DNA from 3 places in the Shewanella spartinae genome. Region 3 is predicted to be linked to each of the others. Evidence: predicted binding sites of a transcription regulator. Region 3 holds the regulator's gene; each other region holds the start of a gene.
The links. The regulator sigma-54, encoded in region 3, starts transcription at its own class of promoters, with help from an activator protein. The targets are predictions, from matches to a motif close to GTTGGCACGNNNNTNGNNT.

Region 1 (5,436 bases), 810 kb from region 3:
CTGAAGTCCATTTCGCGATAATCCCTATCGCCTATCGTCCTAAAGCATCCTGCTCTCATCCCTGACGCTAAGATTCTCGCTTCCTCGACAATCTTGCTATCCTTGGCTTTCCTTCGCCGTCCGTATTGCTTAAGTAAGCTCCTTAACTTGAGTTCAGTATACTTACCGCTGCGCCAGAATGTACGCCATCAAAAACAATTGTGAACAGCTTAAATTTTAGCCAAAGACAAATATGCAGTTAACTTATTGAACATTAATGATATTCAAATATCCGCAGGCGAAAACAGGGTTAATTTCAGGAGAAAGACTCACATGTTTGTAAGCGATCTCTCACAAACGGCTTGGCAAATTGTGAGTAGGCACATCTTAAGGGTTTTATAATGATGTCTGTGATCACACGACCTCCCCCGTGACAGTCGCGGGATAAAGCTGTCATCGACGGCCCGTTAGCCACTGGGCCAACATAACCCAGTCGGCAAAGAAGCTGTATAAAGGGTACTCGAAGGTTGCCGGCCGGTTTCGCTCAAACACGAAATGCCCTATCCAGGCTGCGCCATAACCCAGAACAGGCAGCAGCCAGAGTAGCCAATACTTGGCCAGCACTAAGGCCACCACCAGGAGCGCGATCACTGACAGGCTCCCCACATAATGCAAGGCGCGGCATCTGGGATCCCTATGTTGCGACTGGTAGAAGGGATAGAAGTCTTTGAAGCTGGTGTAGCGCTTACTCAATCTCAGGGCTCCGGTAGAAAAGCAGCTCGCCCGGCACGCCGCCTATAACGAGGCGCTCGATGGGGGCAAAATCCATGGAGGAAAACAGGTGGGCATGATCATCTTGGGTCACATAAACCCCAACCCCTTCGAGCTCGGGTTGCTCGTCACACCAGCTCATCACCGCCTGGATCAAACGTCTACCTAACCCCTTATGCTGCTCGATCGGTGTGACGGCAATAAACTGCAATATGCCACATTGAGTGCTGGGTAGATGCTCTAGAATCGAAGATTCTTTCTTCATCAGCGCCTGGGTCGACTGCCAGCCGGCGCTCAACAACATCTTCAGGCGCCAATGCCAGTATCTGGCCTCCCCCAATGGCACCTGCTGGGTCACGATACAGGCCAAGCCAATCAGGCGCTCCTCCTCAAACAGGCCAATCAATGCCTGCTCCTCTTGCCACAGGGTGTGCAGTTCCTCGCGAATGGCACCGCGTAGCTTCTGCTCATATTGCGCCTTGTCTCCCTTATGCAGGGCAGCAATAAAGAAGGGGTCGTCATGGTAGGCGTTATAGAGAATCGAGGCGGCGACGCGTAGGTCTTCGGCGGTTAAATAGACAGCTTTATAGGTTTCGTTAACAGGTGGGGTAGCTGTTGTCATCATTGCTGTTATTCCTTGATCCAGATCAACATGGTCCAATGTAACAAGCTTGTAAAAAAGTGCAAACTTTAATCGATTCGAAACTTTATCAATTTATCGCATACTAAATAGAAGCACCTCATCATCAACAAGCGAGGGATAAGATGGACATCACACAACCGGATCTAGCCACCCTATTTGACCAACTCGGCCTGCCGAGTGAACCCGATGCCGTTGAGGCTTTCATCAAGCAGCATTCCATCGCCGCGGAGATCCATATCGCCGAGGCCCCCTTTTGGACCCAGGCCCAGAGGAATTTTTTAGCCGAAGCCTTAGCAGAAGATGCCATGTGGACAGAGGTGATCGATCACCTCGATGCCCAGCTTCGCACTTAGATAGCGAGGCTTAAACATCCTCTTATGACTCGGGTATCTGGGACTAAAGAATAGGCTTAAAAATTGGCTTCGAAAAGTCTCACTTGTGAATGGCTTATACAAAAAAGGCAAGCCGAACTGGCTTGCCTTTTTACTAAAGAGTATCCATTACATGTTGTGGTAGGCCTTCTCACCCCAGCCCACGACGCGATTGTCTGTGATCACGATAGGCGTGCATTCATCCTTGGTGGTGGTGCCATCTTCCCGCGTACGCTGGGTACGGTAGTAGAGCACGTTGATCGTCTTATCTTGCTTGGTATAGGCCTCGTTAAAATCGGCGGTGCCCATAAGCGTCATCACCTGATCGCGCGTCATCCCCAAGGACAACTTAGACAAATTCACGCGATTTTGCTCCTGCACGCGCTCCCAAGAATTACCCGTGCTCCAGCCCTTGTCACCTTCACCCACATTCAATACACACCCAGATAGCACTAAACTGGTCGCGCCGAAGACCAATGCTGTTATTAATTTTGTTTTCACTTTCACGTCCTGTTTATCTATTATAACTGGATTCAGGTAAAGCAAAGCTTATGCCAAACAGACATATCCATATTTTTCAATACCTTGTAACAATCAAAGGTTCGAGTGTATGTCTGTCAGGCTAAAAAGTAAGGAATTTCACCAATCATGAGTCCACTCGAACAGGTGCTGGTCGCCGCACGTAAATTGAGTCTGGCGGGTAAGCCTCCCAGCCTGGCATTGATCAAGGCAAGTCTGGGCAACTCGCTTCCCATGCCTATCCTGGTTCAAGGATTACAACGCTTTAAATCTATGTCAGCCGATGAGCAGGCGGCGATAGTGGTAACCACAAGCGCGCCAGCAGCAAATGTCCAAAGCGACGACGCTATGCCAACGCTGGCCCAGCTCGCCGAGCAGGTTGCCAGGCTCACAGCCAATCAACAGGCCTTGGTTGAGCGTATCAGCGAACTCGAAGCCAAATTAAACGACAAGGACCCTCGCTGATGCACGTGGTGGAACTCAGATTCGAGTGTTTTGACAACACCACTATCACGGCCGCCGAACGCGCGATTAATGGTCTGCTGGAAGCCTACCGGGCCAATGGCCAGGTACTAGGCCGTGAATTTGCCGTGGCCTTCAACGAAGGGGAGTTCAGGGTGCGCCTGCTGCTGCCAGAAAAGAGTAGCCTAGCCAAACGCTTCAACAGCCCCTGGGTCAACTATGCCCTCGAGGAGCTCACCCAGGCTAAGCTGCTGCATCCAAGGGAAAAATATATCGGCCAGGATATCAACTCTGAAGTCAGCAGCACAGAGACCCCCAGCTGGCAACTGCTCTACACCAGCTATGTACACATGTGCTCGCCGCTACGAAACGGCGATACCCTGCAACCCATTCCCCTGTATCAGATCCCCGCGACCTTCAACGGCGATCACAAGCGGGTGATCAAGTGGCAAACCGAATGGCAGGCCTGCGATGAGCTGCAGATGGCGGCGGCCACCAAGGCAGAGTTCGCCGCCTTAGATGAATTGAGCCAGTGTGACAGCGACCTGTTTCGCCGTGGCTGGGATCTGCGTGGACGCATCGAATACCTCACCAAGATCCCCACCTACTACTACCTATACCGCGTGGGCGGCGAGAGCCTGGCCGCCGAGCAGCAAAGGCCCTGTCCACGCTGCGGCAACACTCACTGGCTATTGGAAACCCCTTTGTTGGATCTGTTCCACTTCAGGTGCGACAACTGCCGCGTCGTCTCCAACATCTCATGGGATCATCTCTAATGGCGTTTCGCGCTCACTCTCTTCTCGCGAGCTAATTATCTTTTAGCACGCCGACTATCTCCTTGAGCCTAGGTGCCGCCACATGGTCTTGAGTCGTTGCCAAATCCCGGGATGATCCGTCTCGGGCATAGGCGCTTCGACCGGCTTTTGTGGCGGGCAGACTCGCGGGCGAAGAGAGGCGATAAAATCCTCCAGGCTAGCGGCCAGTTGACGATGTGGCTGCTCCCCTGGGATCTCTATCCAGACGCTGCCGGTCTCGTTCTCCACCACCAGCATCTCATCCCCCTCCCCAAGCACACCGATAAACCAGGTCGCAGGCTGTTTCAGCTTCTGCTTCATCATCAGATGGCCGATAAGGTTTTGCTGCAGATATTCGAAATCTTGTTGGTTCCAGGGCTGCAACAACTCACCCTCACCAAAGTCTGAGTCAAACATCAACGGCGCCGCAAAGTAACGCCCGTAGAAGGCCTGTATGCTTGGATGCAGTGTGATTGAGAGGGCATGCTCTATGTTATCGAACTGTCCCTGGCTGTCGCGTTTTACCGCCTGCCACTGCACCGACCGCTCGGGCGATGCATCGACCTTCTCCTGATCACACTCCAGCACGCAGGGAGAGGCCTCCCCCTGCGGGAAATAACGGGGCGATTCACCCAGTCTATCGCTATAGGCTTGATGATAAAGCGTAAAAAATTGATCCAGTGCAGGCAAAGAAGACACTTAGCAGTTACCCGAATTTTAAGTATAATGTGCGCCTATTTTGACATGGAAAAACGATTGATGACACAGGTTCATGACCCTTATCGCGACGCCCCCGCGTTGTCCAAACTGACCTTAAGTAAATCGACCGGCTATCAAGCCCAATACGATTCCTCCCTGCTACAAGGCGTACCACGCCAGCTCAATCGGGATGCCATCGCCTTAGGCGATACCCTGCCCTTCCATGGCGCCGACATCTGGACCGGCTATGAACTCTCCTGGTTAAACGCCAAAGGCAAGCCCATGGTGGCCATCGCCGAGTTTATCCTCGACTTTAACAGCGACAATCTGATCGAGTCCAAGTCTTTCAAGCTCTATCTCAACAGCTTCAACCAAACCCGCTTCGACTCCATCGAACAGGTTCAGCAGACCCTGGCTAAGGATCTGTCGGCCTGCGCAGGCGGAGAGGTAGTGGTCAAGATCATCGAGCCAAAGCAGTTCGCCCATCAGCGCGTCGTGGAACTACCAGGCACCTGCATCGACGATCTGGATATCGAGATCGACAACTACGAATTTTCGAGCGATTATCTTATCGACAGCACAGATGACAAGAGCGTGGCGGCCGAGACACTAACATCTAACCTGTTGAAATCTAACTGTCTTATTACCTCTCAGCCTGACTGGGGCAGCGTGATGATCCGCTACCAGGGCCCAAAGATAGATCGCGAAAAATTGCTGCGCTACCTGATCTCCTTCAGGCAACACAATGAGTTTCACGAGCAGTGTGTCGAGCGCATCTTCGTCGACCTCAAGCGCCTGTGTCACTGCGCCAAGCTGACCGTCTACGCCCGCTACACCCGCCGCGGCGGCTTAGACATCAACCCCTATCGCAGCGACTTTGAAAATCCACCCGAAAACCATCGACTGGCACGCCAGTAACCTGATGAATGAAGGATTGAGCCCGCATTAAGCGGGCTTTTTGTTATAGAGACCCATTGAAGTGACAAAAGCGCTACACTCACCTCAGGTGCCACCTCATCTCACTTCATCTCACTTCATTTCACCTCAATGCATGCAAAAAATATTATTTAGCACACCTTAAAAATACCACTTTAGAGATACCTCTAATTTAGTATAAGCTCATGATCTTTATCACAATTATTGACACAAAAAATCAATCACTGTGCAACATTGTTTTAGATCAACAAACCGATCCTTT
Region 2 (5,436 bases), 1.4 Mb from region 3:
CCTAGGTAAGCTGTGGTACGGAGTATGCAAATTCTCTAGGTAAGAGGCTTAGCGAATGTCTTCTTATAAGGCTCAGCAAGCGTTTTATGAGATGTGAAGTCAGGTAAACGCCTAGAAAGTAAGGCGAAAGGCGTTAGGGCAATGGGGGCCGCTAAGGGCAACCTGTCCTTGGGACTAAGGAGTGCGATATGAAAAGTGTAATATCTTTGCAGATAGCAAATCTCTACTCTCAATATGCCACGCAGTTTGCCCGTGGCGATCAGGCCAGCAGTCAGCTGACGATGCAGGGCTTTGTCGAGCAGCTTGCTCAGCAGGGACTGTTACTCGATACCCTCAACTGGCAGGAGTGGTACCAAAATGCTCATCTGGTCGATAAGCCAGATTATATCCGCGAGGCGAGCTTTTATCAGTGCCGCTTACTGTTAACCGCCATGAGCCGCTTGGAGCGCTTCAGCCGAGGCGTATTGGAAAATATGCGCAGGCAAGGGGTGTTGCTGGCGATTCTGGAGCGGCTCAACGTATTGACTCATAAGAGCTGCGGGCGCGACCTCTTTGTGCTGGCTTAACTCTTTGTGCTGGCCCAACTCTTTGTCTTGGCTTAGTTTTTGTTGGTTTGCCACCCTTTATTGGCATAAGACGCCTTAGCGCCCAAGCCTTCATTGGTGGGAAATAAGCCCTATTGGTGGGAAATAGCGCTAATGGTGGCACATAGCCGCATATTAGCGGCTGTAACGCCAATCGCGCACCTTGGCGTCAAGCCAGGCGGCGCTGCGGGTCATCTGTTTCTGGCTCTTCTTTAGCCAGCCTCTGGCCCAGTGATACTCCAGGCTTAATACAGCAAGTCCTATGGGCAGCAGTAACCAGGCCGGGCCAGGCAAGATAACCAGCGCCAACCCGAGTAGACAAAGTGCGCCGCCGATGACGGTGACCAAGGTTTTTCTCAGCATAAATACCTCATTTGACCTTCTCTCCTATACTTGTTTTGCATCATCTTGTTTATCCATGCCAGTGAAAATGTGTAACAAAAGGACATCTATGGCGCGATGGAGTGCGGCGAAACAGTGATTCGGGGGAAGGGTGTTGATGAGAACAGGCGGCTTTAACTTAAGCATAAAAAACGCTAATAGGCAGGCCTTGCTCTCTACGCCGCTATTGCCAGTAAAGCTATGGCCAGGGGCGCTACGACGCTTCCATTTACTGCTTGTCTCCATCTTCATCGCTACCTTGTTGTGTGTTGTTTCAGCCCCGAAGGCCGAGACACTCAAGCTTTCCTCTTTAAATTGGCCACCCTATTCGGGGCCGACGCTGAAGGATGGCGGCGCCTGTGTGGTGGTGGCCAGAGCCGCACTTGCCGCCATGGGTCATGAGCTTCAGGTGGACTATTTCCCCTGGAGCCGCACAGTGCGTGTGGTGACCCGGGACGACTCTGGCTATCAGGGCTATTTCCCCGAGTATCATCACCCAACCGATAAATTCATCTTCTCCGACTCCATGGGACAGAGTCCCCTTGGGATCTTGGAGCAGAGCCAGCACCCCATTACCTGGTCGCGGGTGCAGGACCTCAATGCCTACACCTTGGGCGTGGTCAGAGACTATGTGAACACCCAGGCGCTCGATGAGATGATTGCCATCGGTGCCCAGCCGGTAGAGCTGGTAAGCTCAGATGAACACAATATCCGCAAGGTGGCCACTGGAAGGGTTCAGGGCGCCGTCATGGATCTCTATGTTTATCAGTTTCTCATCGAACAGCCACACCTGAGCGAACTCAAGACCAGGCTGCAATTTAATAAGCAGTTGCTGGAGTCGAAACAGCTCTATATCGCCTTTAGAAACACTCCAGAGGGGCGCAGGTGGCGAGAGATCTATAACGCAGGCCTGGCCCGTATCCAAGTCGAGCAGCTCCTCAAAGATTATCTGCAAAGCCTCTAGTTCGTCGCATAGTAGTTATCCTGATTCGGTTCAACCGTCGATACTGCCGCTCTCCTCATCTGACCTTGAATCAAGCCTTGGCCGTGATTGTCTGCCCTATAGGGGTCAGGCTCAGCAGCGCCAGTTTCAGGTGCTGAATGCCAAAAGGGATCCCTATGATGGTGACGAAACAGGCCAGCGCGTGGGTGATATGACCGATGGCAAGCCAGATCCCAAATAGCAGGAACCAGACGATATTACCTACCATGCCGAGCGGGCCAGTACCGATATCATCGACCCCTTGCAGCGCACGGCGATTAACGTTTTGCTGACCAAAGGGCCAGAAGGCCATCTCACCGATAACGAAACAGGCGCGTCCGAAGGGGATGCCTATGATGCTGATAAAACAGAGCAGGCCTGCCAGCCACCAGGCCAGCCCCATCACGAATCCGCCTAAAATAAACCATGCAATATTAAAGATTAAGTGCAGTAGTGCCATGAAGAGCTCCTTGTTGCAGTGCTTTTATTGTTGTTAAGGCATTGGCCTTAAATTAGATCTACTAGGGAATAAGCGAAAACCATGCCATGTTATATCTCTATGTTTTTATTGATTATTGTGTTGGTGTGATTCTGGAGTGTTGACATAATATGCCAAAAGTCGGTCAAATTACGCATTTGCCGTTAAAGGGTGTACACTCTGGCGCGTCATTTCATTCAGGCCCGATAACATGAAGCTTAGCCACACGCCCGTAGAGGCTGTCTACCTTGGGGAGCACAAGGTCTATGTGAAGCGCGACGATCTGCTGCATGCCGAGTTTTCCGGTAATAAGGCGCGTAAGTTTGCCTATTTCCTCGAGAACGACTTCCCCTCTGTTAGGCAACTGATTGGCTATGGCTCGCCCCAGGCCAACTCCCTCTATTCGCTTTCGGCCCTGGCTAAGCTCAAGGGGTGGCGGCTGGATTTCTACGTGGACCATCTCCCCGGTTATCTGACGGAGCACCCCTGCGGCAACTACCTGGCCGCGTTAGATAACGGCGCCAACATAATAGATCTCTCAAGAAAGACGGATCGAGATGGATTGGATAGCGAAGCTTATATAAGGCAAAGGGTGTTGACGGGCAGCGATGAGCAGCTGTTTGTGCCAGAAGGCGGGCGCTGCGCCTTTGCCGAGCCGGGCGTTGCCCAGCTTGCCCGCGAGATAGCCAGTTGGAAAAGCGCGCAGCCCCTTAACGAGTTAGTGGTGTTTCTGCCATCCGGCACAGGCACCACGGCGCTCTATCTGCAGAAACAGTTCCTAGCTATAGATCCCAGCATCAGCGTCATGACCTGCGCCGTGGTGGGGGGTGATGAGTATCTTAAGAAGCAATTTTTAGCGCTTGAGCAAGACGAAGCGCTGCATCCTCAGATAGTCCCGGCCGCTAAGCGCTACCACTTTGGCAAGCTGTACCCTGAGTTTTACCAGATGTGGCATGAACTCGAGTCGACGGGGATAGCGTTTGAGCTGCTCTACGATCCCCTGGGCTGGCTTTGCCTCAAGCAGCTGTGGCAACAGGGGTTAGCTGCGCCCGTGCTCTATCTGCACCAAGGGGGCCTGCTGGGTAATCAATCTATGCTGCCTAGGTATAGGCGTAAGTTTGGTGAGCTAGAGAGATAAATGCCATTTGGCCAGGTCGGTACCTGTGAAAGGGGTACAACCTGAGCCAAATGTTACCTGCTGAGTCGTTGACGAATGGGGTCAATCCTACTTGTTGCCTGGGCAACCTTCGATACGTGTGAGAGGAGGTGTATCGAATAGCGTGGGGGTTATTTGTTGCTTGAGAGCAACCATTTCATAAATTGCAGGGCGTCGGTACGCTTAGCAAAAGTTTGTTTGTTTTTTCCTAGGCTATCGGTAAATGCGATAGAGGATTTGTTGACTGAAATTGAGTCCACCGGGAAGTTTACCGTGATCTCATGACCGTTAACTTTGTACGACATAGGCCATACTCCTTATTACTATAACTGCCTTGTGGCAGTAAAAATTTAACAAATAATAGATCCTTAGCTGTTGCGAAAGATGAATTAAATCCTTTCTGAGACTACCCAGCCTAATTTAAATAATCAAGTGATCTGCCTCGCTAAAGCCGTTGCTTGCGCCCTAAACGGGGGCTTTTCACCGGATTGGACACAGTAAATCATCAATAAATGACAATAGTGTGACGATAAAACTGCGAGTTGTTGAAGCGATGACTATGTAATGATCTGGGTAATGACCTGGAGTCTAGCGATGCAAAACTTGAAGGCAGAAAACTTAAAGCAGGGTACTGCAGAAGTGACGCATTATAATCTCGGCGCCGTACTTGTCAATATTTAATCAATTCTGTCGATTTGACCACGCCCATGGCGATGAAAAGGCCCGTTCCTGCTTAGCTTTCTACTGTGCAATTTAGGAATAAATGCTAATATTTCTAGGCGCTTGTTAACAATTAAGGGGACTGGGATGCGCTTTGTTGTTTGGCAGTTTATGTTGGTGATGAGTTTTTTTGTCGGCAGCGCCTGGAGCGCGGCGCCAAATAGTTTGGTGGGGGCCTTAAGCGATGCCGCCGCCGACAGTGGTCAGAGCCAATTTGTGCGCTCGGTTGAGCACTTCGATTATCAGGACAGCCTGCAGCGTGATACCCCCAGGGGCACGGTAGAAGGCTTTATGGCGGCGGTTTATGAGCAGGATTATGAGAAGGCGGCAGAATATCTGGATCTGCGTTACCTGCCCGAGGGGATGTCGGCCAGCAAAGGCGCCGAATATGCTAAGCAGCTACAGCTGATCATAGAGCGTAATCTCTGGCTCGACCTGGGACAGCTTAACGATACCCCTTTGGGACAGGATAACGATCAGCTTCCTGCCTATCGGGATCTCTTCGGCCGGGTCGCCTTGCAGAGCGATCAGATCGCCCTTTATCTACAGCGGGTACCCAGTGAAGGCGGCACCATCTGGAAGGTCTCCAACGCTACCGTGGCCAAGGTGCCACTGCTCTATCAAAACCTGGGCTATGGGCCCGTGGCTGAGTGGTTTGTCAATCATATCCCCGAGGGGCGCTGGTTTAACGTCAACCTGTGGGAGTGGGCCCTGCTGCTGGCGTATCTGATCACCGCATTTCTGGTGATGGTGCCCATTACTTGGATCATCAAGCGCGTTATCTTGCTAACCCAATATGAGCTTAAAGAGGAACTGGCCTATATCGTCGCCGGGCCATTGCGTTTGCTGGCGGCCGTGTTACTGGTCAGAGCCTGGGTGTCTCATAGCAGCATCTCTCCGGCGGCAATCGAGATGATAGACACGGGGTTTTTGCTGGTGTCGGCCATCATCTGGTTTGGCTGGAGTGCCATGGGGATCTTCCAGCAGGGCCTGAAGAAGCGCTGGAAAGAGCAGGGCAAAGATCAGGCCGCCTCCCTGCTGCGGCCGCTGACCAATTTCCTGCGGGTGATCTTCGTGATCATGGCGGTGCTGTTATGGCTCGAACATCTAGGCTTTAACGCCAGCGCGATCATCG
Region 3 (5,436 bases):
TCCACCACATAGAGGGTGTCGGTGGCATCGGGCAGCTCGCCGCGGATCCTCAGGTAACGCAAGATCACATCTATGGTGACATCGGGGCGCACGGTTACCGTGTCCGTGTTCATGATACTGCCGGCGGTGTCTTCCGGGTAGGAAAGGGCTTGCTCTACCCTGGCCCTGTCTTGCGCCGTCATCGACTGCAACACCTGATTGAAGACGCTGTCGGGTAGGCTACGCAGTATGTAGGCCAGATCGTCCGTGTCCATGCCTTCGGCCGCTTTGGCGACGCGCTCTGGGCTCATCTGAGTGATCAGGGTATCTTTGAGCTCTTCGCCCAGCTCGTCGAGGATCTCCCCCGTGTGCTGCTGATCGATTAGCTGCCAGAGCACCTGACGGGTGCGCGGTGGTGAAGATTCCAGGATAAAGGCGATATCAGAGGCGGCCATGTCGTGCAGCATGCTGCGCACATGGACAAACATGCCGCTGCCTAAGGCTTGAGTGAGCTGATTAAGGCGTTGATCTGTGGTTTCACTATCTAACAATTCGATCGGCATAGCTCCTCCTTTGGCAGTTGATTGAACGGCTTGGGTGGTAGGCTTGTAAGTCTATGATAAGTATAGGACGAAATTAAGCGGGCACCGCAAAGCGAGCCGATTATACGGCCTCATCGAATTTGGCGTCAATAAGGGCGCTGATAGCATCCAGGGCCGCCTGGGCATCTTTGCCTTCGCTGGTGATGGTGATGGTTTTACCCATGCCGGTTTCGAGCATCAGGAGGCCGAGTACACTGGCGGCAGAGGCCTGTTTATCGCCCTGGATCAGGGTGACCTCGGCGTCGAACTTGGCGGCGAGCACCGCCAGCTTGGTCGCCGCTCTGGCGTGCAGGCCCAACTTGTTGCAGATGGTCAGCTCGCGAGCCAACTTAGTCATGCTTTAGCTCTCGGTGGCGCGCCTGAACCTTATGCTTGCCCTTGTTGAACAGCTTGGCGAGCTGGTCGGTCACATAAACAGATCTGTGTTGGCCGCCGGTGCAGCCGATGGCGATGGTGAGGTAGCTGCGGTTATTGCGCTCCAGGTGTGGCAACCAGGTTTCCAGCAGGTTTTCGATCTGCCAGATGAACTTGTTGACCAGTGGCTGCTGACTCAGAAACTGCTGCACTGGCTCATCCAGGCCGGTCAGAGGCCTTAGCTCAGGTTCCCAATGGGGATTGGGCAGGAAGCGCACGTCGAACATGAAGTCGGCTTCGGTCGGCATGCCATATTTAAAGCCGAAGGACTCGAAGTTGATCACTAGCTCCTTGTCGACCGTGCCCAGCAGGATCTCGCGCACCTTGTCGCTCAACTCATAGATGTTGAGGTTAGAGGTGTCGATATAGTGATCCACGAGTTTGGCTATGGGGTCGAGCAACTTGCCCTCGAGCTGAATTGCCTCCTTGAGGGAGACCTTAGAGCGTGACAGCGGGTGTAGTCTGCGGGTCTCGCTATAGCGCTTGAGCAGCACATTGTCGCTTGAGTTCAGGAAGAAACTTAAGATTTCGGTATCTTTGGGGAGCTTGGCCAGCTGTTTTTCCAGCTGGATCTCTTCGCTGGGCATGTTGCGTACATCGACGCTGATGGCCACGAGATCGCTGCGTCCCTTGAGCTGCTCCAGCAGGGATTCCATCATCTGCAAGGGCAGATTGTCGACACAGTAGTAGCCTAGATCTTCTAGGACCCTGAGTGCGACGGATTTTCCCGATCCTGAGCGTCCGGATACCAAAACCAATTTCATTGGGTGATCACCTGATAGAGTTCGGATTCATCTTGGGTCTTTCTTAGCTGCTTCATGATCGCCTTATCATTGAGCTTCTCGGCCATAGCGGCCAGGGTGCTAAGATGTTGCTCGCATTGATCTGCGGGCACCAATAACGCAAAAAGGATATCGACGGGCTGATTGTCAATGGCATCGAATGCGATTGGTTCAGCACATTTCACCAGTACGGCCACGGGTTGATCTATGTTAGTCAGCCGTCCGTGAGGAATCGCGATACCATTGCCTATACCTGTGCTGCCCATTTTCTCTCGAGCCAGAAGGCTTTCAAATATTTCTTGAGAGGAGAGGGTGGGGTACTGGACAGCGGCTAAGTCGCTGATAAGCTCCAGTACCTTTTTCTTACTGCCCGGAGTGGCGCAGGTGGTGCACTCCGGCCGCAGGATGGTACTCAGTTCCATCGTTAATGTTTAGTAAGCTTCTCTTTGTGTTTAATGACCTGACGATCGAGTTTGTCAATCAGGGAGTCTATCGCGGCATACATGTCCGCATGTTCGGATGTTGCGAACACTTCTCCGCCACGGAGATGTAACTTTGCCTCAACCTTCTGTTGCAACTTTTCGACATTTAATACAACGTGCACATTATTGATCTGATCGAAATGACGTTCAAGCTTTGTGAATTTCTCTTCGATGTAGCTTCGTAGAGATTGGGTGATCTCGATATGGTGCCCAGTCAGGTTTATTTGCATAAAGATAGTCCTCCAGTTTCCAGGTTTGTTTTATAAGCTCTTGCGCTGATTCGAGGGCGGTATAAGCATTGCCTCGCGATACTTGGCAATGGTGCGTCTAGCCACCTTAATCCCCTGTTCGGCCAAGAGTTGAGCCATCTTGCTGTCGCTCAATGGCTTTTTCTGGTTTTCCGCAGCAACCAGCTTCTTGATGAAGGCACGTATTGCTGTAGAAGAGCACTCTCCGCCATCGTCGGTACCGACGTGACTGGAGAAGAAGTATTTAAGCTCGAAGATCCCTCTCGGGGTATGCATATATTTTTGCGTGGTCACACGCGAGATGGTGGATTCATGCATCTCCACCGCCTCGGCGATGTCGTTCAGTACCATGGGCTTCATTGCCTCTTCGCCAAATTCGAAGAAGCCTTGCTGGAAGTCGACGATACAGTTGGTCACCTTGAGCAGGGTCTCGTTGCGACTCTCCAGGCTCTTGAGGAACCATTTGGCTTCCTGCAGGTGGCCGCGAATAAACTGGCCATCCGCCTGACTCTTAGTGCTGCGGGCCATGGCGGCATACTGCTGATTGACGTTGATCTTGGGCATGCTGTCTGGGTTAAGCTCGACCACCCAGCGTCCCTTCTTCTTGGTGACGGTCACATCCGGGATCACGTACTCGTCGCGGCTGGCGGTGATGGCGAGGCCGGGACGGGGATTCAGGGTCTGTATCAGGGCGATGGCATCCCTCAGCTCATCTTCCTTGAGCTTGGTCTTGCGCATCAGCAGACGGAAGTCGCGTCCGGCGATGAGATCCAGGTGCTCCTTGATCAGCATACGGGCGTTAGCGATGTGTGGGGTATCGTCGCTGTATTGGGCCAGCTGAATGGTCAGACATTCGCTGAGATCACGGGCGGCCACACCAATAGGGTCGAAGTGTTGTACCCGTTTGAGCACCGCCTCTACCTCGTCGAGTTCGATCTCAGGGTCGCCCATGGCCTCGAGAATATCTTCACAGGTCTGGGTGAGGTAACCGCGTTCGTCGATGGCGTCGATGATGGCGGTGGCGATGGCCAGATCGTTATCGGAAAAAGGGGTCAGGTTCTTCTGCCATTCCAGGTGTTCGTAAAGACCTTCGCTGGTCTCGCCCTGAAAAGGCATGTCGTCGTCGCGCATGGCGCCCGAGCTTGAGTTTGGCGAGGCAGTGTAGACCTCATCCCAGGTGGTATCCACCGGCAGCTCGTCTGGCATTGAGTCTTGAGTCAGGGCGTCTGAGGTCTCGACCCCTGAGTTATCCTGGCTCGAATCCAGCTCTATCTTGTCGTCGTACTTGTTGTCGAAGCTGTCGCCGACGCTATCGTCTTGCAGCTCGATGCTGGCGCTCTCCTGCTCTTCATCCAACTCCAGTAGCGGGTTGGATTCTAATGCTTGCTGGATCTCCTGCTGCAACTCTAATGACGACAACTGCAACAGACGTATGGCCTGTTGTAGCTGGGGCGTCATGGTGAGATGCTGACCCATTTTGAGCTGAAGTGACGCTTTCATCGTACTGCTATTCCCTTGTTTCTAATTATAAAATGAGAAAGCTCTGGCTATATGTGCCGGACAAATATATCGGATAGTGCCTAAGGCCACAATTAACGCGTGGTTTTTCCTCTGTGGCCCCATTATAAGATTAACTATAGCTTGAATTGTTCACCTAAGTACACTGCTCGTACTTGCTGGTTGTCTAAGATTTCGGCGGGTGTGCCCTCGGCGATTAGATTACCATGGCTGACGATATAGGCTTTCTCACAGACGTCTAATGTTTCGCGCACGTTATGGTCGGTGATCAACACCCCCAGGCCGCGATTCTTGAGCTGCTCGATGATCTTCTTGATGTCGATAACCGAGATGGGATCGACCCCGGCGAACGGCTCGTCGAGAAGAATAAACTTAGGGTTGGCGGCAAGCGCCCTGGCGATCTCCACCCGGCGACGTTCACCGCCCGAGAGCGCCATGCCGTGGCTGTCACGGATATGGGTGATGTGAAACTCTTCCAGCAGGTGTTCCAGCTCCTCTTCGCGGCCATCGTTATTAAGATCGCTGCGGGTCTGGAGCACGGCCATGATGTTGTCCCGCACCGAGAGCTTACGGAAGATACTGGCTTCCTGGGGCAGGTAGCCTATGCCTTTGCGGGCGCGCAGGTGCATGGGGTCTAGCGTCAGGTCGTCATCGTCGATGAAGATGCGGCCCTTGTCGCTCTGTACCAGGCCGACGACCATGTAAAAGGTGGTGGTCTTGCCGGCGCCGTTTGGCCCCAGCAGGCCGACGATCTGCCCGGTCTTTACCGTGAGGCTCACGTCTTGGACAACGGCACGACTCTTATAGCTCTTGGCGAGGTTCTCCGCCTTCAAGATCAGGTCTGTCATTGTTTTTCCTGTTCTGGTTTCTTCTCGGGCTTCTGCTCTGGCTGGATCTGTTCCTGATAGTTCTCAGGCTGAATGATGGTGATCACTCTGTCTTTGCCTGTGCTCTCGGCGATCAGCTGTTGCTGCTCTATGTTGTAGCGGATCTGTGAGCCCGTGACCTGGCTGCCTTCCTGTTCCAGGGTGGCGTCGCCGATCAGTGTCAGGGTGCGGCTGGAAAGCTCGTAACGTATCTCCTTGGCGCTGGCCGAGGCTGGACGGCCATCTTCCATCACCTGAGAGTAGGTGGCCGGATTACCGGTGGCGATCAGTATTTTGCCGCTGTTCTTCTCTTTGCTGAAGGCGCGTAGTTCACTGGCCAATATCTTGATTGAGCCTTGGGTGACCTCGACCGGACCGTGGAAGATGATCTGGTTGTTCTTAATGTCGGCTTCCTGGCTGGCGGCAGAGATCTTAACCTCTTGCAGCAGGTCGTTCACCTTGGCATAGGCGCCAACACTGACCAGGGGCAGCAGGCCCGCAAGAATAAGGCTATTTAGTTTCATATGTTCCTTCTACCTGACTCG

Region 1: a site for sigma-54 is predicted at 2,305-2,323, ahead of K0I31_RS13780 (DUF3192 domain-containing protein). Genes of this name have one in related genera too.
Region 2: a site for sigma-54 is predicted at 2,478-2,496, ahead of K0I31_RS11250 (YccF domain-containing protein). Genes of this name have one in related genera too.

Annotation. Positions count from the first base shown of each region.
Region 1 is NZ_CP080418.1:3,152,783-3,158,218, forward strand. It holds gene K0I31_RS13765 (Mpo1-like protein) at 433-732, opposite strand; gene K0I31_RS13770 (GNAT family N-acetyltransferase) at 725-1,375, opposite strand; gene K0I31_RS13775 (DUF2789 domain-containing protein) at 1,516-1,746, shown strand; gene K0I31_RS13780 (DUF3192 domain-containing protein) at 1,894-2,265, opposite strand; gene K0I31_RS13785 (hypothetical protein) at 2,413-2,748, shown strand; gene K0I31_RS13790 (Zn-ribbon-containing protein) at 2,748-3,521, shown strand; gene syd (SecY-interacting protein) at 3,576-4,238, opposite strand; gene queF (NADPH-dependent 7-cyano-7-deazaguanine reductase QueF) at 4,299-5,156, shown strand.
Region 2 is NZ_CP080418.1:2,526,149-2,531,584, reverse strand. It holds gene K0I31_RS11265 (DUF6508 domain-containing protein) at 189-566, shown strand; gene K0I31_RS11260 (PGPGW domain-containing protein) at 720-947, opposite strand; gene K0I31_RS11255 (substrate-binding periplasmic protein) at 1,084-1,929, shown strand; gene K0I31_RS11250 (YccF domain-containing protein) at 2,000-2,407, opposite strand; gene K0I31_RS11245 (1-aminocyclopropane-1-carboxylate deaminase/D-cysteine desulfhydrase) at 2,637-3,563, shown strand; gene K0I31_RS11240 (hypothetical protein) at 3,713-3,886, opposite strand; gene K0I31_RS11235 (mechanosensitive ion channel family protein) at 4,389-5,436, shown strand, end outside.
Region 3 is NZ_CP080418.1:3,958,872-3,964,307, reverse strand. It holds gene mgtE (magnesium transporter) at 1-542, opposite strand, end outside; gene K0I31_RS17135 (HPr family phosphocarrier protein) at 643-918, opposite strand; gene rapZ (RNase adapter RapZ) at 911-1,759, opposite strand; gene ptsN (PTS IIA-like nitrogen regulatory protein PtsN) at 1,756-2,199, opposite strand; gene hpf (ribosome hibernation promoting factor) at 2,202-2,489, opposite strand; gene K0I31_RS17115 (RNA polymerase factor sigma-54) at 2,520-4,007, opposite strand; gene lptB (LPS export ABC transporter ATP-binding protein) at 4,142-4,873, opposite strand; gene lptA (lipopolysaccharide transport periplasmic protein LptA) at 4,870-5,415, opposite strand; gene lptC (LPS export ABC transporter periplasmic protein LptC) at 5,402-5,436, opposite strand, start outside.